Regions from separate parts of the Pseudomonas sp. MWU12-2319 genome, predicted to be linked through region 1. Evidence: predicted binding sites of a transcription regulator. Region 1 holds the regulator's gene; each other region holds the start of a gene.
What was found. The regulator FliA, encoded in region 1, starts transcription of late flagellar genes. The targets are predictions, from matches to a motif close to CTAAAGTTTNNNNNNNNNNNGCCGNTAA.

Region 1 (7,930 bases):
GTGCCCACCGAAAGGATCACCACATGGCCTTCGCGCTGCTCCTCATGAGCGGCCGAACTGACCAGCCAGCGCTTGAGGTAGAACAGCGGCAGGGCCTTGTCGCGGACGATCACCACTTCCTGGCCGTCGACCACATTGGTGCGCGACAGGTCGAGGTGGAAGATCTCGTTGACGTTGACCAGCGGGAAGGCAAAAGCCTGGTTGCCGAGCATGACCATCAGGGTCGGCATGATCGCCAGGGTCAACGGGACCTTGATGACGATCTTCGAACCCTTGCCCTTGGTCGAGTAGATGTTGATGGTACCGTTGAGCTGGGCGATCTTGGTTTTCACCACGTCCATGCCCACGCCACGCCCTGACACGTCGGAAATCTCGGTCTTGGTCGAGAAGCCCGGGGCGAAGATCAGGTTGAAGCAGTCGGTCTCGCTCAGGCGATCGGCCGCATCCTTGTCCATCAGGCCCTTCTTCACCGCGATACTGCGCAGCACGTCGGCGTCCATGCCCTTGCCGTCATCGGAGATCGACAGCAGGATGTGGTCACCTTCCTGCTCGGCGGAGAGGATGACCCGACCGCTGCGGGACTTGCCCATGGCTTCGCGGTCGGCCGGTTCTTCGATACCGTGGTCGACCGAGTTGCGCACCAAGTGGACCAGCGGGTCGGCCAGGGCCTCCACCAGGTTCTTGTCGAGGTCGGTCTCTTCGCCCACCAGTTCCAGGTTGATCTCTTTCTTCAACTGCCGGGCCAGGTCGCGAACCAGGCGCGGGAAGCGGCCGAAGACTTTCTTGATCGGCTGCATACGGGTTTTCATCACCGCGGTCTGCAGGTCGGCGGTCACCACGTCGAGGTTGGACACGGCCTTGGACATGGCTTCATCGCCGCTGTTCAAGCCCAGGCGCACCAGGCGGTTACGCACCAGCACCAGTTCGCCGACCATGTTCATGATCTCGTCCAGGCGCGCGGTATCGACCCGCACGGTGGTTTCCGCTTCGCTGGCGGCCGGCTTGTCGCCGGCCGCAGCGGCAGGCGCCGGGGCACGGGCCGGAGCCGGCGCGGCGGCGGCAGGTGCCGGTGCGGCCTTGGCCGGTGCTGGCGTCGCTGCGACCGGCGCTGGCGCCTTGGCAACCGGTGCAGGTGCGGCGGCAGCCGGTTTGGTCGCGGCCGGCGTGGCCACCGCCGTGGTCGCGGCCACTTCGGTGAACTTGCCCTTGCCATGCAGCTCGTCGAGCAGCGATTCGAATTCCTGGTCGGTGATCAGGTCGCCGCTTGCAGCGCCGGTTTTCTCGGCCGCCTGAGCCGCAGCCGGAGTGGTATCGAGCGCCTCGACCTTGAACGAACCCTTGCCATGCAACTGGTCGAGCAAGGCTTCGAATTCGTCGTCGGTGATATCGCTACTTTTTTCAGCCCCACCGCTGGCCGCCGCCGGTGCTGCCGGCGGAGTGGGCGCCGCCACGGCATCCGGCGCGAACTGGCCCTTGCCGTGCAACTGATCGAGCAGGGACTCGAACTCGGCGTCGGTGATTTCATCGCCACCGGCCTCGCCTTGTACCGCAGCCACCGCTTTGGGCGCCTCGGCTTCGGCCTTGACGCTGTTCAGGGAGTCGAGCAGCATTTCGAATTCGTTATCGGTGATGTCGCCGGATTCGCTTTCAGCGACCGGTTCCGGCTCCGCCACTTCGGCCACTGGCGCGGCCACTTCCTCGGCACCCGCCGGTTCCGCCAGGCGCGCCAAGGCCGCCAGCAGCTCCGGGGTGGCCGCAGTGATCGGGCCACGTTCACGGACTTCGCTGAACATGCCGTTCACCGCATCCAGCGCTTCCAGGACCACGTCCATCAGCTCCGAGTCGACGCGTCGCTCCCCCTTGCGCAGGATGTCGAACACGTTCTCGGCGATGTGACAGCACTCCACCAGCTCGTTGAGCTGGAGGAAGCCGGCGCCCCCTTTTACAGTGTGAAAACCGCGAAAGATTGCATTGAGCAGATCCGCATCATCTGGCCGGCTTTCCAGCTCGACCAGTTGTTCGGACAGTTGCTCCAGAATCTCGCCGGCCTCAACCAGAAAATCCTGAAGGATCTCTTCATCGGCGCCGAAGCTCATGTGTTTGGGTGCTCCTAGAATCCAAGACTGGAAAGCAAATCGTCGACATCGTCCTGACCGGACATAACGTCTTCACGTTTATCGGCATGAATCTGCGGACCTTCACCCTGGGCCATCTGTTTTTGTGGGTCTTTTTCGGCAAGAAGCGCATCGCGGTCATGTTCGATACCGGCAAAGCGGTCGACCTGACTGGCCATCAGCACCAATTTGAGCAGATTGCTTTCCACTTCGGTGACCATCTGGGTCACGCGCTTGATCACCTGGCCGGTAAGGTCCTGGTAATCCTGGGCCAGCAGAATATCGTTCAGCTCGCTCGAAACAGCGCGGGTTTCCTGCTCGCTGCGGGACAGGAACGTCTCGACCCGCCGCGCCAGCTCGCGAAACTCCTGGGCACCGACTTCGCGCCGCATGAAACGGCCCCAGTCGGCGCCCAGGGCCTTGGCCTCGACGTTCAGGCCAGTGATCCTCGGGGTCGCACTCTCCACCAGGTCCATGGTGCGATTGGCCGCCGCTTCGGTCAGCCTGACCACATAGGACAGGCGCTCGGTGGCGTCGGTGATCTGCGACACTTCCTCGGCCTGCGGCATATGCGGGTCGATCTGGAAGTTGACAATGGCGCTGTGCAATTCGCGGGTGAGCTTGCCGACTTCCAGGTACAGGCCACGGTCACGGGTCTGATTCAGCTCATGGATCATTTGCACCGCGTCGCCAAACCGGCCTTTTTCAAGGCTGTCGACCAGCTCGCGGGCATGTTTTTTCAGGGTTAGTTCAAAATCACCCAGTGAAGATTCGTTGTGCTCCATAGCGCCCCCGTGGTGGACTTCATCAACCGATGCGTTCGAAGATCTTCTCGATCTTCTCTTTCAACGCCTGGGCCGTGAATGGTTTGACCACATAGCCGTTTACACCGGCCTGGGCAGCTTCGATGATCTGCTCGCGCTTGGCTTCAGCGGTCACCATCAGCACCGGCAGGTGCTTGAGCTTTTCATCGGCGCGCACGTGGCGCAGCAGATCGATACCGGTCATGCCGGGCATGTTCCAGTCGGTGACCAGAAAGTCGATGCTACCGCTGTTGAGGACGGGAATCGCGGTAGTACCGTCGTCCGCCTCAACCGTGTTGGTGAACCCGAGGTCACGCAACAGGTTCTTGATGATCCGCCGCATCGTTGAAAAATCATCAACGATGAGGATTTTCATGTTCTTGTCCAATTCGACCTCCAAGCAGTCTTAAACGCGTACAGCACCTGGACGCGCTGTTCAATCAATTCGGCACAGCACTCAACGACTGCATGGAAACGCCATCCGGCCGAGTCACCCGCAAGACGTCAAACGCCTTGCCGGTCTCGTTCGCAGTGTTCCCACACTGCCCTCAGCGCGCTCGCCACTCCCCCAAACGCCCCCGCAAACGGGCCGCGCACTGGCTGTGTAACTGGCTGACTCGCGACTCGCTGACCCCCAGCACCTCACCAATTTCCTTGAGGTTCAGCTCCTCGTCGTAGTACAGCGCCAAGACCAGTCGCTCACGCTCCGGCAAATTGGCAATCGCATCCGCCAGCGCTGCCTGGAAGCGTTCATCCTCCAGGTCGCGCGACGGCTCGAGATGAGTACTTGCGCCGTCCTCGTGCAGCCCTTCATGGTCGCCGTCCTGCAACAGGTCGTCGAAACTGAACAGGCGGCTGCCCAAGGTATCGTTCAAAATCCCGTAATAATCGTCGAGACTCAATTGGAGTTCGGCTGCAACCTCGTGATCTTTAGCGTCACGGCCGGTTTTTGCTTCAATTGCGCGAATTGCGTCACTGACCATACGGGTATTGCGGTGTACCGAACGTGGTGCCCAGTCGCCCTTGCGCACTTCATCGAGCATCGCGCCGCGGATACGAATGCCGGCATAGGTCTCGAAACTGGCCCCCTTGCTCGCGTCGTACTTGGTCGAGACTTCCAGTAGCCCGATCATCCCGGCCTGGATCAGATCCTCGACCTGGACACTGGCCGGCAACCGCGCCAGCAGGTGATAGGCGATACGTTTGACCAACGGTGCGTAACGTTCAATCAATTCATATTGGCTGTCACGCGACGACTTGGAATACATGCGATAGCCACTGGCAGTCATAGCACCGGTCCCGCACTCGTTTGATGCACCAGACGCTCGACGAAAAACTCCAGGTGCCCCCGTGGATTGGCGGGAAGCGGCCAGGTGTCGACCTTCTGAGCGATAGCCTTGAACGCCAAGGCACATTTCGAACGAGGGAATGCCTCATAGACCGCACGCTGCTTTTGCACGGCCTTGCGCACACACTCGTCATAGGGAACGGCGCCGACGTATTGTAAGGCCACGTCCAGGAAACGATCCGTGACCTTGGTCAACTTGGCGAACAGGTTGCGGCCTTCCTGCGGGCTCTGGGCCATGTTGGCCAGCACGCGGAAGCGGTTCATGCCGTAGTCGCGGTTGAGCAACTTGATCAAGGCGTAGGCATCGGTGATCGATGTCGGCTCGTCGCAGACCACCAGCAGCACTTCCTGGGCCGCGCGGACGAAGCTGACCACCGACTCACCAATGCCCGCGGCGGTGTCGATCACCAGCACGTCGAGGTTGTCGCCGATATCGCTGAATGCCTGGATCAGGCCGGCATGCTGCGCCGGGCTCAGGTGCACCATGCTCTGGGTCCCCGAGGCCGCCGGCACGATACGAATCCCGCCCGGGCCTTGCAACAGCACATCGCGCAGCTCACAGCGGCCTTCGACCACGTCGGCCAGGGTACGTTTGGGTGTCAGGCCCAGCAGGACGTCGACATTCGCCAGCCCCAGATCCGCATCCAGCAGCATGACGCGCCGGCCAAGCTCAGCCAGGGCCAGGGATAAATTCACTGACACGTTGGTCTTCCCGACGCCACCTTTGCCGCCGGTCACCGCGATCACCTGTACGGGATGCATGCTGCCCATGTTCTCTTCTTACCTTGTCTTGCTTAGACGGAAGGCCACATAACTGGCTGCGCGTTCACTTGTCGGAACAATGCGTGGCAGACCATCGATGTAGGTAATTTGCAACGTCTGAATACTCATCTCAACCCACCCGTTTTGACGGGCTGTGGTAGATATCAGCGAACATATCGGCCATGGCTTCCTCGCTGGGTTCTTCCTGCATTTGCACACTGACCGCCCTGGACACCAATTGATGCCGGCGCGGCAGGTGTAGATCATCCGGAATGCGTGGCCCGTCGGTCAGGTAGGCCACTGGTAATTCGTGACTGATGGCCAGGCTCAGCACTTCGCCGAGGCTCGCCGTTTCATCAAGTTTAGTCAGGATGCAACCGGCCAGCCCGCAGCGCTTGTAGCTGTGGTAGGCGGCGGTCAGCACCTGTTTCTGGCTGGTGGTGGCCAGGACCAGATAATTCTTCGCCTTGATCCCGCGTCCGGCCAGGCTTTCCAGTTGCATGCGCAACGCCGGATCGCTGGCCTGCAGGCCGGCGGTATCGATCAGCACCACGCGCTTGCGCAGCAGCGGGTCGAGGGCCTGGGCCAGGGACTGGCCCGGGTCGACATGGGTCACCGAGACGTTGAGGATCCGCCCCAGGGTCTTGAGTTGCTCCTGGGCACCGATACGGAAGCTGTCCATGCTCACCAGCGCGATGTTCTGCGCGCCGTACTTGAGCACATAACGCGCCGCCAGCTTGGCCAGGGTGGTGGTCTTGCCCATGCCGGCCGGGCCGACCATGGCGATCACACCGCCTTCTTCCAGTGGCTCGATCTCGGGCGTGACGATCATCCGCGCCAGGTGCGCCAGCAGCATGCGCCAGGCCTGGCGCGGCTCCTCGATCCCGTTCACCAGCTCCAGCAGGTCCCGCGACAGCGGCCCGGACAGGCCGATACGCTGCAGGCGACGCCAGAGGTTGGCCTGTTGCGGCTGACGACCTTGCAACTGGTTCCAGGCCAGGGAGCCGAGCTGGACTTCCAGCAGCTCGCGCAGGCCGTTGAGCTCCGAACGCATCGAGTCGAACACTCGCTGGTCCACCGCCGGGGCGTGTGCGACAGGCGCTGGCGCCGGGCGCCGCGGCTCTTCGAAAGTCGGTTCGATCAGCGGCTCGGCGGCGGTCAGCGGCAGGCCGGCGAACAGTTGGCGATTGGTCGTGGCGTCGGTATCGCCGTCGCTGCGCAGGCTCAGCTCGGCCTGGGCGGTAACGATACGCGACTGAGTCTTGCGCAGCTCGTCTTCGAGTTCCATGTTCGGCACCCGCGGCGACAGCGCCGAGAGCTTGTAGTCCAGGGCAGCCGTCAGCTCGACACCGCCCGCAATCCGGCGGTTGCCGATAATGGCCGCGTCGGAGCCCAGCTCATCACGAACGAGCTTCATGGCCTGACGCATATCGGCGGCGAAAAAACGCTTAACTTGCATAACCCACTACCTCAGCCGTTGGGCCCTACTGTCGCAACGATGGTCACTTGCTTGTTGTCCGGAATTTCCTGGTAGGCCAAGACATGCAGACTTGGCACCGCCAGTCGTCCAAACCGCGAAAGCATCGCGCGAACCGGTCCAGCTACCAGCAGGATCACCGGCTGCCCTTGCATTTCCTGGCGCTGGGCGGCGTCGATCAACGAACGCTGGAGTTTCTCAGCCATGCTCGGCTCCAGAAGAACGCCTTCTTCCGAGCCTTGTCCGGCCTTCTGCAGACTATTGAGCAATATCTGTTCCAACCTTGGTTCCAAGGTGATCACAGGCAGCTCGGACTCAAGCCCCACAATGCTTTGGACGATTGCGCGGGATAATCCGACGCGAACCGCGGCAACCATAGCGGCAGTATCTTGACTCTTGCTGGCATTGTTGGCGATCGCTTCGGCAATGCTGCGGATATCCCGGACCGGCACGTGTTCGGCGAGCAGGGCTTGCAGCACCTTGAGCAGATGCGACAGGGAAATGATCCCCGGCACCAGCTCTTCGGCCAGCTTCGGCGAGCCCTTGGCCAGCAACTGCATGAGTTGCTGGACTTCCTCGTGGCCGATCAGTTCGCTGGAGTGCTTGTAGAGAATCTGGTTGAGGTGCGTCGCCACCACGGTACTGGCGTCGACCACGGTATACCCCAGGGACTGCGCCTGGGACCGCTGGCTGACCTCGATCCAGACCGCTTCCAGGCCGAAGGCCGGGTCTTTGGCGGTGATCCCGTTGAGGGGACCGTAGACCTGCCCCGGGTTGATCGCCAGTTCGCGATCCGGGTAGATCTCGGCTTCGGCCAGGGTCACGCCCATCAGGGTCAGGCGATAGGCGCTGGGTGCCAGGTCGAGGTTGTCACGAATATGCACCGTGGGCATCAGGAAGCCGAGGTCCTGGGAGAGCTTCTTGCGCACCCCCTTGATCCGCGCCAGCAACTGCCCGCCCTGGTTGCGGTCCACCAGCGGAATCAGGCGATAACCGACTTCCAGGCCGATCATGTCGATGGGGCTCACGTCATCCCAACCCAGCTCCTTGGTTTCCTGGGTTCGCGCCGGCGACGGCAGCAGTTCCTGCTGGCGCTGGACTTCGGCCAGGGCCTGGACCTTGGCGACGTTCTGTTTTTTCCAGACCAGATAGGCGATGCCACCGGCGACGGCCGCCAGGCTGATAAAGGAAAAGTGCGGCATGCCCGGCACCAGGCCCATCACCGCCATCAGGCCGGCGGCGACACCGAGGGCCTTGGGGGAGGCGAACATCTGCCGGCTGATCTGCTTGCCCATGTCTTCCGAGCCGGAAGCCCGGGTCACCATGATCGCCGCCGCTGTGGATAACAACAGTGATGGCAATTGCGCCACCAAACCGTCACCGATGGTCAGCAGGGCGTAGACCTTGCCGGCGTCGGCAAAACTCA
Region 2 (7,930 bases), on a different contig from region 1:
CGTTGCAGGGCGGTGGTCAGCAGGGTGCGGTCCTTGCCACCCTTTGAGGCCACGCGCATGGCGATCTGCTTGTAGCCGATGGCCAGGTGGTTTTGCAGGGCCTGGCAGAGATTGGCGACTTTTCTCGGGCGTTCGTCGAGGACGATGGACTGGTTGAGAAAGTGTCGTTCCAGGTGCTTGCAGACGTAGTACACCTCGGGGCGCAGCAGTTCCAGCAGCTGCAGGCGGTTTTCGCTGGGGGTGAGCAACAGGTTGAGTTCGCCCAGGCCCTGATACAGCAGGCGAGCGGTTTCCCCGAGATTGGCTTTCGGCAGGCCGGCGATCCAGCGCTTGAGGTCGCGCGGTGTCGCATCGCAGAAAGACAGGCTCAACTGCGTAGGCGTCGGTGCGCGCAACAACAGATGGGGACTCGGATTGCTCATGTAGCGGTCCAGCTCCGGCAGCGAAACAACCCGGGCCCACTACAGGCCAGGATGACAAAAAAACGATAGCAAAATAATGCCACACCTCTAGCAGGGCCGCGGGACATTTGCAGCCTTACCGGTCCAATCCGACTGTGACCCGTTGTCCCTGACCTGGTCTTTCGGGCTTGCGAAGGCAGCTCGCAAGCCGTAAAGATCCAGTGTACATCAGGCCTGGACGGGAGCGCCGAGGCCTTGGCCCATGCGCACGGGCGAGCCCGCGACCAGCCCTTCAGTCCATTGTACCTGCTGTGGCCCGAACAGCACGATGGCGGTGGAGCCCAGTTTGAAACGACCCAGTTCGGCGCCTTTTTCCAGATGAATGGGCTGGCGCGCGGCTTCGTCGTAGCGCACGGTTTTCAGTTCGCGCTTGGGCGGTGTGACCAACCCGGCCCAGACGGTTTCGATCGAGGCGACGATCATCGCACCGACCAGGACCACGGCCATCGGCCCGCGCTCGGTATCGAACAGGCAGACCACACGTTCATTACGGGCGAACAGCTCCGGGACGTTTTCCGCCGTGGTCTGGTTGACCGAGAAAATCCGGCCCGGCACGTAGACCATTTCCCGCAGAGTGCCGGCCAGGGGCATATGCACCCGGTGGTAGTCCTTCGGTGACAGATAGATGGTGGCGAAGTCGCCGCCCATGAACGGTGCGGCGGCGACCGCGTCGCCACCGAGCAGTTCCAGCACGCTGTAGCTGTGGCCCTTGGCCTGGAACACCCGGCCGTGTTCGATCGGACCGAGCTGGCTGACCGCACCGTCCGCCGGGCAGAGAATCGCCCCCGGGGTTTCATCCAGCGGCCGCGCGCCGTCTTTCAAGGCGCGGGTGAAGAACGCATTGAAGTGCTCGTAGGCGGTCAGGTCTTCGACCAGCGCCTGGGACATGTCCACCTGATAGCGCTTGGCGAACCAGGCGGTAAAGGCGTTCTTGAACCAGCGCACGCGGCATTCGGCGATGCAGCCGGCCAGGCGCGACAGCAGGTGATGGGGCAGCAGGTACTGGCTGAGGATGAACAAACGCTTTTTCATCAAGAATCCTTGGAAATTTCAAATCTCTACGGGGGTGTCGGGGTGGTTGCCCCATTCGCCCCAGGAGCCGGCATAACCTTTGACGCGCGGGTAACCGAGCGACTTGGCGACCAGGTAGGTAAAGCCAGAGCGATGGTGGGTCTGGCAGTGGGTGATCACTTCCTTGTCCGGGGTGATACCCAGGTCGGTGAGGATCTGCGGCATGTCGCGGCGGATGCGCAACTGGCGCTCCTTGTCCATGCCGGCGGTCCATTCGAAGTTCACCGCGCCGGGGATGTGCCCACCCTTGGCCGCGAGGACTTTCTCGCCGCTGTATTCCAGCGGGCCGCGGGCGTCCCAGATGGCCAGGTCGGCGGCACCGAGGCGGCTTTGCAGGTAGTCGCGGGTGGCGGTGGGTTCGTCGTGCAGGGTCAGGGTGACGGGGCCGCCGACGCTCGCGGGGATGTCGCTGTCGACGGGCAGGCCTTCGCCCAACCAGGCGTGCAGGCCGCCATCCAGATAGTGGTAACGGCTGTGACCGATCACGTCCAGCAGCCAGATAAAGCGTCCGGCCCAGCCGCCGCCTTCGTCGTCATAGACCACGTAGACCGCGTTCGGGTTATGCCCCAGTTCGCCGAACAGCGCTTCGAGCAGTGCCTGCGGCGGCATCAGGCCGGGGGCCGGTGGCTGGCCCAGTTGGGTGCGCTTGGGATCGACGAAACGGGCACCGGGAATATGCCCGCTGGCATAACGGGCGCTGCTGGTCAGGTCCACCAGGATCAGCTCGGGGGCGCCGAGGCGGGGCAGCAGGTCGCCGGGCTCGATCACCAACGGCAAGCCAGAGAAGTCAGGCATGTGAGGTCTCCAGGGCGCAAAAAAGGGAAGATTGTAACGCAGCGTCAGGCGCCACGGTTGGTAAAGGCGTGCAGCGCCTTCTCGATGCACTGTGCGGTTTTGCCGAAGGCCTGCACGGTCATTTCCGAGAAGGGCCCGCCGCCCTGGTCGGCCACCACCAGCATGATCACCCGGCCATTGTTGCTCAGGGAGCGTAGCAGCAGGTGTTCGCCGGGAAACTGTGCCCGCAGGTTGCCGGGCAGCAGGGCGGAGAACTGGGCGTTATTGGCCGGGGTCAGGCGAATCTGCGCCGGCTGGCTCAGCAGTCGTTGCAGGACCGGGCTCGAGCTGACCTGCAGCACCAGGCTGGCCGACTCTTTCGCCAACCCGGCGATCTGGTGCACCCGCAGGGTGCTCTGGGTCCGGTCGGCCATCAGGATCATTACCCGGCGCATGCCGCAGGTGCTCAGGGCGTCGCGGGCGATGCCGGTCAGGTGCATGGCATTGGTGAACCGGCTGGGTTCGGCGAGCAGTTCGGCACAATGTTTGCGCCAGAGGGCCAGGGCTTCGGGCGAAGGATCCACTGCCGGTAGCAGGCCGCTGTGGACGCGGCGCATGCTGCCGCGCCAGATCAGGGCTTCGGCCGGGTGCCAGAGATCCGGCATGCTGTGCTGGTTGGCGCTTTGTGCCGCCTGCTGGTGCAGTTGTTGCTGCAACTCATCCATGGGCTGTTGCAGGTACAGGCTGGTCAGGTATTGCCAGCGCAGATGGTGCGGACTGTCCCAGGCCTGTTGCGCCGAAAGGGCCAGGCCGTTGGCCAGCAGCACTGTATTGGCGGGTTGGTTCAGCCAGCGACGCAGCTCCGGATCGGCGTCGAGCTGCTGTTGCTGGTGCAGGCGGTGCTCGCTGTCACGGGCGATGTGCAGCGCCCTGGCCAGGGTACGCAATTCGGTTTTCAGCAGATGATAGCCCTGGGTCACCCAGTTCGGCAGGCGCCAGATATCAGCCATTGCCTGGCACAGGTCGAGCAGGCGTACGCCGAACAGTTCCTGTTCGACGGCCGCGGCCGATTCATTCTTGTGAATCACCCGCAGTTCCCAGTCTTCGAGCAGGTTGGGATGCGTCAGGGCCAATGGCCAGAGGGGCGAGAGAAACAACAGGCTGCCCCAATGGATGTCCTGCCAGAGCCGCGCCAGGCGCGCGGCGAACAGGCCGTTGGCCTGTTGGCTGGCGTGCTGGCTGATCAGTTGGAGCTGACGCAAGGCGATGGGAATCTCTTCCGGTGCCTTGGCCGGCAGGCGCGCCAGCAGCTCCTCGGTGCGTTTCAGGCCCAGGCGATTGATCGCCACCTCAAGGTTTTCCGCAGGCTCGGTCATGCTGCCATGGGTGTGCTGGTTGGCCTCGCAGATCACACTCAGCGCCAGGGCCGGGCTGTCCTGCATAAGCTCGGCGATATCGCGCAATGAGCTGCGATTGTCGCGGATGGCGCGGCAGACCCGGTCGTGACTGTCCTGGGGGACGGGCAAACGCACGGCTTGCAGCAGCTTGACCCAGCCCTGCAGCGTGTTGGGTTTTTGTGTGGAGACAGTCGTTTCGTTAGCCATATTCGAGCGCGATCATCATCACTGTTAACGGGCCCGTAATGGGCTGGGTAGGCGCCGCGCAATCGACCGTGCAAGCTGGCACATGGCCGGTTTTCTGGCTTTTCGCCTGAACTGGCTATAGTCTGGCGCAGATTCGCCGATAAGGAGAAGAAGAGATTTATTAACTTCCGAATATGACCTTGAACCCGACTCAGTAAGTGCTCTCTACCTATGGCTAAAATTATCGGCATCATCGTCGTATTCGCGAGCGTGCTCGGCGGGTACGTGCTTTCCCACGGCAAGATTGCCGCGCTGATCCAACCCTTCGAGGTGATGATCATCGGCGGTGCGGCCTTCGGTGCGTTCCTGCAGGCCAACCCGGGCTACATGACGATGCACGTGGTCAAGAAATCCTTGAGCATGTTCAGTTCGCGGTTTACCCACACCTTCTACCTCGAGGTCCTGGGGCTGATCTACGAGATCCTCAACAAGAGCCGTCGCGAAGGCATGATGGCGATTGAAGGCGATATCGAAGACGCCGCCGCCAGCCCGATCTTCGCCAAGTATCCGGCGGTGCTCAAAGACGAGCGCATGACCGCGTACATCTGCGACTACTTGCGGATCATGTCTTCCGGCAACATGGCGCCCCATGAACTCGAAGGGCTGTTCGACATGGAGCTGTTCTCCATGAAGGAAGAACTCGAGCATCCGGCCCATGCCGTGACCGGCGTCGCCGATGCCATGCCCGGCTTCGGTATCGTCGCGGCGGTACTGGGGATCGTGGTGACCATGGCCTCGCTCGGTGAGGGCGACCAGAAGTCCATCGGCCTGCACGTGGGCGCGGCACTGGTGGGTACCTTCTTCGGTATTCTCGCCGCCTATGGTTTCTTCGGCCCCTTGGCGACTTCCCTGACCCACGACGCCAAGGAAGAGCTGAACATCTACGAAGCGATCAAGGCTTCCCTGGTGGCCTCGGCTTCCGGCATGCCGCCGTCGCTGGCGGTGGAGTTCGGGCGCAAGGTCCTGTATCCGAAGCACCGTCCCAGCTTCGCCGAGCTGGAACAAGCGGTTCGCGGTCGCTGAGTCATGGAAAACAATCAGCCGATCATAATCAAGCGCGTCAAGCGCTTTGCCGGTGGGCATCACGGCGGCGCCTGGAAAATCGCCTTCGCCGACTTCGCGACGGCGATGATGGCGTTCTTCCTGGTGCTGTGGCTGCTGTCCACCGCGACCCCGGAACAGAAGATCGCCATCGCCGGCTATTTCAAGGACCCGATCGGCTTCTCCGAGAGCGGTACGCCCTACATCATCGACCTGGGTGGTTCGCCGGTGCTGGCACCGGACAAGACCCTCAACCCGGAAGTCAAATCCCAGCCGCAACCGGACAAGGTCACGGTCGACACCGATCAGGTCGAGAGCATGGCCGAGCAGGTGGAGAAAGAGCGCCTGGAATTGCTGATGCAGGAGCTGCATAAAAAGGTTGATGAGAGCCCTGAACTGCAGAAGTTCAAGGACCAGATCAAGTTCGAGATCACTCCGGATGGCTTGCGTATCCAGATCATGGACGCGGAAAACCGGCCGATGTTCGACTCCGGCAGCGCGCGCCTGAAGCCTTACTTCGAAGACATCCTGCTGGCCATGGCCGACACCATCAAGGCGGTGCCGAACAAGATCAGCGTCAGCGGTCACACCGATGCCAAACCCTACGCCGGCACCGGCGACTTCGGTAACTGGGAGTTGTCGGCCAACCGTGCCAACGCGGCCCGGCGTGCCCTGGTGGCCGGCAGTTATCCGGACACGCAAGTGGCGCGGGTGGTGGGTTACGGTTCGTCGACGCTGTTCGACAAGGCCAATCCATTCAATCCGGTCAACCGCCGTATCGATATCGTGGTCCTGACCAAGAAGGCCCAGAAGGCCATCGAAGGCGAGCAGGGCTCGGATGATGCCCCGCCGGCCACGACCCCGACCGAGGGCCAGGGCGCACCGGGTGAAGTGCCCGCCGATCCGAACGCGTTGCCGGCGGACAAGCAACCGCTACCGGCTCATGAGCTGCGGCAACGCTTGAACATCTTCGAGGACGGTGTGCTGAAGATGGATGAGCCGGGCAAGCCCAAGACAGGCTCATAAGTCAGACAACAAGGCCGCGATGATCGCGGCCTTGTTGTTTCGGTCAACTCAATAGCTGTCTTGCGGCAGGCTGGCGATGATCGAGCGGTAGCTGTTCATCCGCTGCTGCTGCACACGGCCGTCTTCCAGGGCCTTGAGCAGGGCACAGCCGGGTTCGCGATCATGTTTGCAATCGCGGAAGCGGCAGGTGCCGATCAGGTCGTTGAACTCGATAAAACCCGCTTCGACATCGGCACGGCTGACGTGACCCAGGCCGAATTCGCGAATTCCCGGGGAGTCGATCAGTTCACCGCCGCCGGGGAAGTGGAACAGCCGCGCGGTGGTGGTGGTGTGGGTGCCCTGGCCGGACAGCTCGGAGAGCGGGCCGACGCGGGTGCCCACCTCGGGCAGCAGGCTGTTGACCAGCGAGGACTTGCCGACCCCGGACTGGCCGACGAATACGCTGATGCGCCCGTCCAACTGCTGCTGGAGTTGTTCCATGCCGTTGCCATGGTGGGCCGACACTTCCAGCAGCGGGTAGCCCAACTGCCGGTAGACCGCCAGCAACGCATTCAGCGCCGGGGCATTCTGCTCGTCGATCAGGTCGAACTTGTTCAGCAGCAGCAACGGTCGGATACCGGCATGCTCGGCCGCCACCAGGTAGCGGTCGATCAGGTTGGCATGGGGCTCGGGCAGCGGCGCGAAGACAATCACGATCATGTCGACGTTGGCCGCCACCGGCTTGAGCTGGCCACGGCTGTCCGGGCGCTTCAGTTCGGTGGTGCGCGGCAGTTGCGCGACGATCACGCCGATGCCCTGGTTGCCGGCACGCCAGACCACCTGGTCGCCGGTGACCAGCGCCGGCAGGTTGGCCCGCAGGTGGCAGCGGAAAACCTGGCCCTTGAGCTCGCCTTCCAGCGCCTCGACTTCGACCTGCACGCCGAAGTGCGCGATCACCAGGCCCGTCTGCTCGGCCCCCAGGTCGCCGCCTTCCAGTGCCTCGACGGCCTGGGATTCGCGTTTGGCGGCGCGTGAGGCGCGTTCGCCCTGGATCTTTTCGATGCGCCAGTTCTGGCGGCGGTTGAGCTGGCGTTTGGCCATGGGTGTTCCGTGTCGTTGAATCGGCGGGGAGGGTCAAGCGGTCGCGAGTTTAGCACGCCCGGCAAGCGCGGCCTGCGCTAAACTGTGCGGCTACGCCGAGGAGCCAACCCATGCAAAACCCACAGAACCTGATCTGGATCGACCTGGAGATGACCGGCCTGAACCCGGACACCGACGTCATCATCGAAATGGCGACTATCGTCACCGACAGCGACCTCAACACCCTGGCCGAAGGTCCGGTGATCGCGATCCATCACAGCGATGCGATCCTGGCCGGCATGGACGAGTGGAACACCCGTCAGCATGGCGGTTCGGGCCTGACCCAGCGCGTGCGTGACAGCCGTATCGACATGGCCGAAGCCGAGGCGCAGACCATCGCCTTCCTGGAGCAGTGGGTGCCCAAGGGCAAGTCGCCGATCTGCGGTAACAGCATCTGCCAGGATCGACGCTTTCTCGCGCGTCATATGAAGGCCCTGGAAAACTATTTCCACTACCGCAACCTGGACGTGTCCACCCTCAAGGAATTGGCCGCACGCTGGGCGCCGGAAGTGCGTGACAGCTTCCAGAAGGGCAGCACGCACCTGGCACTGGACGATATTCGCGAGTCGATCGCCGAGCTGCAGCACTACCGCAAGCACTTCATCAAGTTCTGAGTCACACCGATGATTAGCGCGCTGCGCCCTTTTGGGGCGCGGCGCAAATCAGTAGACTGCCGGCCTTCACCTGCCCGGATCGCCATCATGTTGCTGATGCTCTACCTCGTCGCCATTACCGCTGAAGCCATGACCGGTGCCCTGTCGGCCGGACGTCGTGGCATGGACTGGTTCGGCGTGG
Region 3 (7,930 bases), on a different contig from region 1:
CTGCAGGGGAGGGGCCAGTCGCGGATCATGCAGGATGACCCTCTCGAAATGCCGTGACAGGCGTGAGCGCTTGACCAGGTTGTCGGCGATCACCGACGACAGCCCAAGCCCCAGGCGCCCCCGATGATCATGGGCGAGCAGGCCATGGCTCTTCACTATCACCACGTTCAGGCGGTAATGGTGGTTGGTCAGGATCGATGCGTCGCGACCATCGAGCAGGTCATGGAGCATGCGCCGGCAGCTCTCGCTGACCTGGGCCATGGTCACGCCCTTGGCGAAGCTCTGCTCATTGTAGAGCTGGCCCAACCGCGTGATGCCCTCGGCGGCATTCGGCAGGCAGGCACTGGCGAAGCGCCAGGCGCCGATAGAGGCGCCGATCAGCGAGCGTTCCCGCGGGCTGGCCGGCAGCCACTCACCGAACAGGGCCAGGTCCAGCCCCTGGATACCGAGGGCCTTGGGACCGCCGGCCGCGCCGGGCAAGGTGCCGACATCGGCGGCTTTCAAGCCCTGTTCGCGAATGCGTTGCAGGGTCCGCTTGCCGGCCTTGAGGGTCAAGGCGGGAAACTTGATATGGATGGCGGTCATACAGGCCTCGTTCTACCGGGGCAGTGATTATAAGGGCGCTCGCCGGCTTCGCGGGCGCTTGTTCCGCCCAAGACAGTGCCTGGGCTGATAAGGCTCTGAAAAATTCAGTTTCGATTAAGTTGCCGTGTCTACCCTGGGAAGCTGACGGATCAGCCAAGGCTGAGCGGAACAGGCAAGATGGCGACTTCACTTATCGGATAGAACTGCGCGACGCTCAGGGAGTTGAGTGGGAGGTTGAATCGGACGCCATCGGCGGGCAGGTTCCCAAGGATCATCAGGACAGTTAATGACATTGAATCTGCACGCTTGCACCCTGCTCGCGCTCGCGATCTTTTGCTCAACGGTTTCGGCCAATAACCTGGACCAGGACGAAGCCCTGCGCCTGCGTAGCCAGGGCGTCATCATGCCGCTGGAGCAACTGCTGCAGCAGGCCCTGAACCATTACCCCGGGGCAAAGCTGCTGGCAGCCGAACTGCTGAGCCGGCAGGACGTCTATGTCTATGACGTCGAGCTGCTGACCCGTGCCGGTGTCGTTCGGGATATCGAGCTGGATGCCAGCAGTGGTCGTTTATTAAAAGACAAGGAAGACGATTGATGCGGTTGTTGTTGGTGGAAGACCATGTGCCCCTGGCGGACGAGCTATTGGCCAGCCTGACCCGCCAGGGCTATGCCGTCGACTGGTTGGCCGATGGGCGCGATGCGCTCTTCCAGGGCGCGGTGGAGCCCTATGACCTGATCATTCTCGATCTCGGTCTGCCGGGCTTGCCGGGGCTTGAGGTGTTGCACCAATGGCGTGCCGACAGCCTGGCGGTGCCGGTACTGATCCTCACCGCACGGGGTTCCTGGGCCGAACGTATCGAGGGGCTCAAGGCCGGTGCCGACGATTACCTGACCAAGCCGTTTCACCCGCAGGAGTTGCAGTTGCGGGTCCAGTCGTTATTGCGCCGGGCTCGCGGCCAGGCCAACCAGCCGACCCTGAAGGCCGCCGGCCTGCACCTGGACGAAGGCCGCCAATGCGTCAGCCGCGAGGGTGGCGATGTCCAGCTCACGGCGGCCGAGTTCAGGTTGTTGCGTTACTTCATGCTGCACCCGGAACAGATTCTCTCGAAAAGCCATCTGGCCGAGCATCTCTACGACGGCGAAACCGAGCGCGACTCCAATGTGCTGGAGGTCCACGTCAATCACCTGCGGCGCAAGCTCGGGCGCGGGGTGATCGAAACCCGTCGCGGCCAGGGTTATCGCTTTGGTGGCGCGGCCCGGTGAAGTCGATTCAGCGCCGTTTGAGCCTGGGGCTGGTCAGTGTCTTGCTCGTCGCCGGACTGGTGGTGGCGCCGACCAGCCTCTGGCTGTTCGAGCTGGGCCTGCAGCGCTATCTGGAAGACGGCCTGCATGCCGACAGTGAGAGCCTGCTGGTGGCGCTGGTACGCACCCCTCAGGGGCTGAGGCTGGATGAGCGACGTTTGTCGCCAGCCTATCAGCGGCCTTTTTCCGGGCACTACTTTCGGATCGATTTCGCCGATCAATACTGGCGTTCGCGTTCACTCTGGGATCAGGAACTGCCCATCGTCGAAAAGGCCGGGCTGCACGCCAACCTGCAACTGGGGCCGGAAGGGCAGATGTTGCTGGTGCTGCGTTCGGACTATCGGCGGCTGGGGCAATCGATCAGTATCAGCGTGGCCCAGGACTACACCCCGGTCCGCCGCAGTTTCCAGCTGATGCAGCGTATCGGCCTGGGCATCGGCCTGGCGGCGCTGATCGCGATTCTGTTGTTGCAGCGGGTCACCGTGCGCCGGGCCCTGCGTCCGCTGGAGAACGCCCGCAAGCAGATTGCCCAGCTGCAACAAGGCCAACGTTCGCAACTCGATACCCAGGTGCCGGTGGAACTGGAACCGCTGGTGTCGCAGATCAATCGCCTGCTGGCCCACACCGAGGGCAGCCTCAAGCGTTCGCGCAACGCCCTGGGTAATCTCGGTCATGCGCTGAAGACCCCGCTGGCGGTCATGCTGAGCCTGACCTCCAGCGCCGAATTGGAAGCCCATCCTCTGCTGCGCCAGACCTTGCGTGAGCAACTGGAGCAGATTCGGCAACGCCTGGAACGGGAACTGGGGCGTGCCCGACTGGCGGGAGACACCTTGTCTGGCGCGGTCTTCGATTGCGATGCGGAGTTGCCGGCGCTGTTCTCGACTCTGCGCATGATCCATGGCGAGCACCTGAGCCTGGAGCATGAGGTCGCACCCGGCTTGCAGCTGCCCTGGGATCGAGAGGACCTGCTGGAACTGCTCGGCAACCTGCTGGACAACGCCTGCAAGTGGGCCGATGCGCAGGTGCGCCTGAGTATTGTCGAAGTGTCGGCGGGTTATCGCCTGGAGATCGAGGATGATGGTCCGGGTATTCCGGCGCAGAGCAGGGCGGAAGTCTTCAGCCGCGGTACCCGCCTGGATGAACAGACCCGCGGGCATGGATTGGGCCTGGGGATCGTGCGCGATGTCGTCGAGGCCTGGGGCGGCGATCTGCGTTTGTCGAGCAGCCCGCTGGGCGGGCTGTCGGTAACGGTCGACGTGCCACGCCGCTAGGCCCGGCCTCCGAGCTGTGCTTCATACGATGTGAAGTTTTTTTATTTATTTAATTGCTCAATAAAAAATAAATAAAAAACCTTCAGATAATCTCTATATCACTGAAAAATATAATGTTATCGAGCAAGTCGTGGCCGTTTCACGGGTGCCAGGAGTCGGCGCGGAGGGAGAATAACGTCAACCGGTAATTGGCTGATATCCGTAGTGCGTCATTTGCGTGTATCAATAGCCACTATGCTCAACTTTGCTCGTCCCAAGCCGTTAACCCGTTAGACCGTCTATTCCTATAAGAGAGAACCATCATGGGTCTGAGCCTGAAGGCCAAAGTCGTGTCCCTCGCAGTGTTGCCGGTATTGCTCTGCGCACTGGTGATCAGTCTGACCACGGTATGGATGTTGCAGAATCAGGCCAGGGATGAGGTGGAGGAAACCCGTCAGCGCTTGCTGTCGGAGTCCAAGACGACGTTGCAGAATTACGTCACCCAGGTGATGACCGCGATCAAGCCGCTCTACGATGCTTCGGCCCCGGGCGACATGGCGGCCAGGGCCCAGGCGGTAAAGCTGCTGTCGAGCATCAAGTATGGCAAGGACGGTTATTTTTTCGGCTATGACTCGCAGGTCGTGCGGGTGTTCAAGAGTGACAACCCGGATGGCGTCGGCAAGAGTTTCAAGGATGCTCGCGACCCGAATGGCGTGTACGTCAACCGTGACCTGGTCCAGGTCGCCAAGGACGGTACCCATTACCTGAAATACAGCGCGTCGTTGGCCACCAACGACCAGGTGCTGGTACCCAAGATCGGTTACACCGAATTCCTGCCCAAGTGGGACATAGCCATCGGCACCTTCGTTAATCTCGATGGCCTCGAGGCCCAGGTCGCCGAGGTGGAGGCCAAGGTCCATCAGCGCCTGGAGGGCGTGATTCTGAGCATTCTCGGGATCACTCTGGTGGTGCTGCTGGTGATCGCGGTCCTCGGAGTACTGGTGGCCAATACCATTTTGCGCCCGTTGCAACTGATGAAGCTCAGCCTGGACGATATCGCGGCCGGTGAGGGTGACTTGACGCGGCGCCTGGCGGTCACCAGCCAGGACGAACTGGGGCAGTTGGCCGGTTCCTTCAACCGCTTTGTCGACAAGATCCATGGGCTGGTGCGGCAGATCAGCGAAATGACCGTGCAACTGACCACGCTGGTGTCCCAGGTCAGCGACCAGGCCCAGCGTTCGGAGCAGGCGATGGAGCGTCAACGCCACGAAACCGACCAGGTGGCCACGGCCATCAACCAGATGTCCTCGGCAGCCCAGGAAGTGGCTCGTGGCGCGCAAGGGGCGGCGGTCGCCGCGCAGCAGACCGATGCCGAGGGCAAAACCGCCAAGCGTGTGGTCGATGGCAGCATCCAGCAGATCCATGCACTGGTGAAGGATATTCGCCACAGCGGCACCACCCTGGACAGCCTGCAGCAGGACGTGACCTCGATTGTCAGCGTGCTCGGGGTGATTCGCTCCATTGCCGAACAGACTAACCTGCTGGCCCTCAACGCGGCCATCGAGGCCGCGCGGGCCGGCGAGGCGGGACGTGGTTTTGCGGTGGTGGCCGATGAGGTACGGGCGCTGGCCAGCAGGACCCAGCAGAGCACCCAGGAAATCCAGGGCATGATCGACCGGCTGCAAACGGGGACGCAGGTGGCGGTGGAGGCCATGCGTCGTTCCAGCGAGGCCGGTGACGGCACCTCGGACCGGGCCAACGAGGCCGGGGCGTCGCTGGATACCATGGCGCAGTTGATCGGCACCATCAATGCAATGAACGCACAGATCGCCAGCGCGGCCGACGAGCAGACCTCGGTGGCCGAAGAGATCAACCGCAGCGTGCACCAGATCGCTTCGGCGGTGGACAGCGTGGCGGATGAAACCCAGCGCAGCGCCCAGACCTCCCGCAGCCTGGCGGAGCTGGGACAGCGCCTGGGCAAGCTGGTGGGGCAGTTCCGGATCTAACAATCCGGCCCTACAGGGTCCGTGTTCGGCTTTAACTGCGTGGCGTCAGGGTTTGCCCGTTCGCCACAGTGTATTGTTCGCCGGTTGTGACATTCCGAGTCTGCAAGCCGGACCGCAACTCCACTCCATAAGAGAGAACCAATATGCGCCTGAGTCTGAAGACCAAAGTCGTGTCCCTCGCGGTACTGCCGGTATTACTCTGCGCCCTGGTGATCAGCCTGACCATGGTGTGGATCCTGCAGAACCAGGCCAAGGATGAAGTGGAGGAAACCCGTCAGCGCTTGCTCTCGGAAGCCAAGGTGACCTTGCAGAATTACGTCAACCTGGCGATCACCGCGATCAAGCCACTCTACGATGCGTCAGCCCAGGGCGACATGGTGGCCAGGGCCCAGGCGGTGAAGCTGCTGTCGAGTATCAAGTATGGCAAGGACGGTTACTTTTTCGGCACCGATTCGCAGATCGTCCGAGTGTTCAAGAGCGATAACCCGGATGGCATCGGCAAGAACTTCAACGATGCCCGCGACCCGAATGGCGTCTACTTCACCCGCGAGCTGGTCCGGGTGGCCAAGGACGGTAGCCATTACCTGAGATACAGCGCGTCGCTGGCCACCAACGAACAGGTGCTGGTGCCCAAGATCGCCTACACCGAGTTCCTGCCCAAGTGGGATATGGCCATCGGTACCTTCGTCAACCTCGACAATATCGAGATCCAGGTGGCGGAGGTGGAGGCCAAGGTCCACCAGCGGATGGAAGGGGTGATCCTGAGTATCTTCGGGATTGCGCTGGTGGTGCTGCTGGTGATTGCGGTGATCGGGGTATTGATGGGCAATGGTATTCTGCGGCCGTTGCTGCTGATGAAACTCAGCCTGGACGATATTGCCGCCGGGGAGGGTGATCTGACCCGGCGCCTGGAGGTCACCAGCGAGGATGAACTGGGGCAGTTGGCCGGTTCCTTCAATCGCTTTGTCGACAAGATCCATGGCCTGGTGCGGCAGATCAGCGAAATGACCGTGCAATTGACCACGCTGGTGGCCCAGGTCAGTGAGCAGACCCAGCGCTCGGAGCAGGCGATGGAGCGTCAACGCCACGAAACCGACCAGGTGGCCACCGCGATCAACCAGATGTCCTCGGCGGCCCAGGAAGTGGCACGTGGCGCGCAAGGGGCGGCGGTCGCCGCGCAGCAGACCGACGCCGAGGGCAAGACCGCCAAGCGCGTGGTCGACGGCAGCATCCAGCAGATCCATGCACTGGTGAAGGATATCCGCCACAGCGGCACCACCCTGGACAGCCTGCAGCAGGATGTGACCTCGATTGTCAGCGTGCTCGGGGTGATTCGTTCCATTGCCGAGCAGACCAACCTGTTGGCCCTCAACGCGGCCATCGAGGCCGCGCGAGCGGGTGAGGCGGGGCGTGGTTTTGCGGTGGTGGCCGATGAAGTGCGGGCGCTGGCCAGCCGGACCCAGCAAAGCACCCAGGAAATCCAGGGCATGATCGATCGTCTGCAAACGGGGACGCAGGTGGCGGTGGAGGCCATGCGTCGTTCCAGCGAGGCCGGTGACGGTACTTCGGACCGGGCCAACGAGGCGGGTGTGTCGCTGGATACCATGGCGCAGTTGATCGGCACCATCAATACGATGAACGCGCAGATCGCCAGCGCCGCCGACGAGCAGACCTCGGTGGCCGAGGAGATCAACCGCAGCGTGCACCAGATCGCCTCGGCGGTGGACAGCGTGGCGGATGAGACCCAGCGCAGCGCCCAGACCTCCCGCAGCCTGGCGGAATTGGGACGGAACCTGGGCAAGTTGGTAGGACAGTTCCGGATCTAGGAGGCCGGGCCCTACAGTTTTGTGTTTGACGCAATTCCTGCGTACGGCACAGATACTGTGGGAGCGGTGCTTGCCCGCGAAGGTGCCCTGGAGGCCGCCAACAGCTCGCGGGCAAGCACCGCTCCCACAGGGACCGTGTTTGGCTTTAACCGGGTGGTATCAGGGCTGCTCGCTATCTACAGTTTATTGTTCGCCAGTCGTGACATCCCGCATCAACAACCCAAACCGCAACTCCACACCCTCCGGAACCGGCAGGTACACCGTGTGCCCATCCCCGGGTGCCACCGTGATCCGCTCGCCACGCTCGTTGTGCAGCTCATCCAGATCAAAATGCAGATTGCCCTCGGGCGTCATCAGTTCCAGATGATCACCGAGCCCAAACCGATTCTTCACCTTGACCTGTGCCAACCCCTCACGACGCTCCCCCGTCAGCTCCCCGACAAACTGCTGGCGTTCCGAGACCGAACTGCCGTGCTGGTAGTTCTGATACTCGTCATGCACATGCCGACGCAGAAAACCCTCGGTATACCCGCGCTGGGCCAATGACTCGAGGTCATGCATCAGGCTGCGATCAAACGCTCGCCCGGCCACCGCGTCGTCAATCGCCCGACGATAGACCTGGGTCGTTCGCGCACAGTAGAAATGCGATTTGGTCCGGCCTTCGATCTTCAGCGAATGCACGCCCATGCGGGTCAGCCGCTCGACATGCTGCACGGCGCGCAGGTCCTTAGCGTTCATGATGTAGGTGCCGTGCTCGTCCTCGAAGGCCGGCATCGACTCATCCGGTCGCTGGGCCTCCTGGAGCAGGAACACCTGCTCGGTCGGCGCCCCGAGGCCCAGGGTCGGTTCGACCGGATCGAACGCCTGGACAATCTCGCCCAGCAGGTTTTCCGCCGCCGGCTGCGCCTTGTACTGCCAGCGGCAGGCATTGGTGCAACTGCCCTGGTTGGCGTCGCGACGG

Region 2: motA (flagellar motor stator protein MotA) is a predicted target of FliA. The motif match lies at 4,026-4,053, and genes of this name have one in related genera.
Region 3: M5C01_RS14655 (methyl-accepting chemotaxis protein) is a predicted target of FliA. The motif match lies at 3,396-3,423, and genes of this name have one in related genera.

What each region holds. Positions count from the first base shown of each region.
Region 1 covers NZ_JALJES010000002.1:2,525-10,454, reverse strand. Annotated here, with positions in the region: gene M5C01_RS02755 (chemotaxis protein CheA) at 1-2,096, opposite strand, end outside; gene M5C01_RS02750 (protein phosphatase CheZ) at 2,111-2,899, opposite strand; gene M5C01_RS02745 (chemotaxis response regulator CheY) at 2,922-3,293, opposite strand; gene fliA (RNA polymerase sigma factor FliA) at 3,466-4,206, opposite strand; gene fleN (flagellar synthesis regulator FleN) at 4,203-5,036, opposite strand; gene flhF (flagellar biosynthesis protein FlhF) at 5,158-6,486, opposite strand; gene flhA (flagellar biosynthesis protein FlhA) at 6,498-7,930, opposite strand, start outside.
Region 2 covers NZ_JALJES010000003.1:214,484-222,413, reverse strand. Annotated here, with positions in the region: gene M5C01_RS06505 (molecular chaperone) at 1-422, opposite strand, end outside; gene asd (archaetidylserine decarboxylase) at 630-1,493, opposite strand; gene rhdA (thiosulfate sulfurtransferase) at 1,512-2,327, opposite strand; gene M5C01_RS06490 (HDOD domain-containing protein) at 2,372-3,910, opposite strand; gene motA (flagellar motor stator protein MotA) at 4,121-4,972, shown strand; gene motB (flagellar motor protein MotB) at 4,976-6,016, shown strand; gene rsgA (small ribosomal subunit biogenesis GTPase RsgA) at 6,065-7,096, opposite strand; gene orn (oligoribonuclease) at 7,207-7,749, shown strand; gene M5C01_RS06465 (trimeric intracellular cation channel family protein) at 7,834-7,930, shown strand, end outside.
Region 3 covers NZ_JALJES010000007.1:304,493-312,422, reverse strand. Annotated here, with positions in the region: gene M5C01_RS14675 (hypothetical protein) at 1-585, opposite strand, end outside; gene M5C01_RS14670 (PepSY domain-containing protein) at 872-1,180, shown strand; gene M5C01_RS14665 (response regulator transcription factor) at 1,180-1,848, shown strand; gene M5C01_RS14660 (ATP-binding protein) at 1,845-3,158, shown strand; gene M5C01_RS14655 (methyl-accepting chemotaxis protein) at 3,461-5,143, shown strand; gene M5C01_RS14650 (methyl-accepting chemotaxis protein) at 5,287-6,969, shown strand; gene yegQ (tRNA 5-hydroxyuridine modification protein YegQ) at 7,153-7,930, opposite strand, start outside.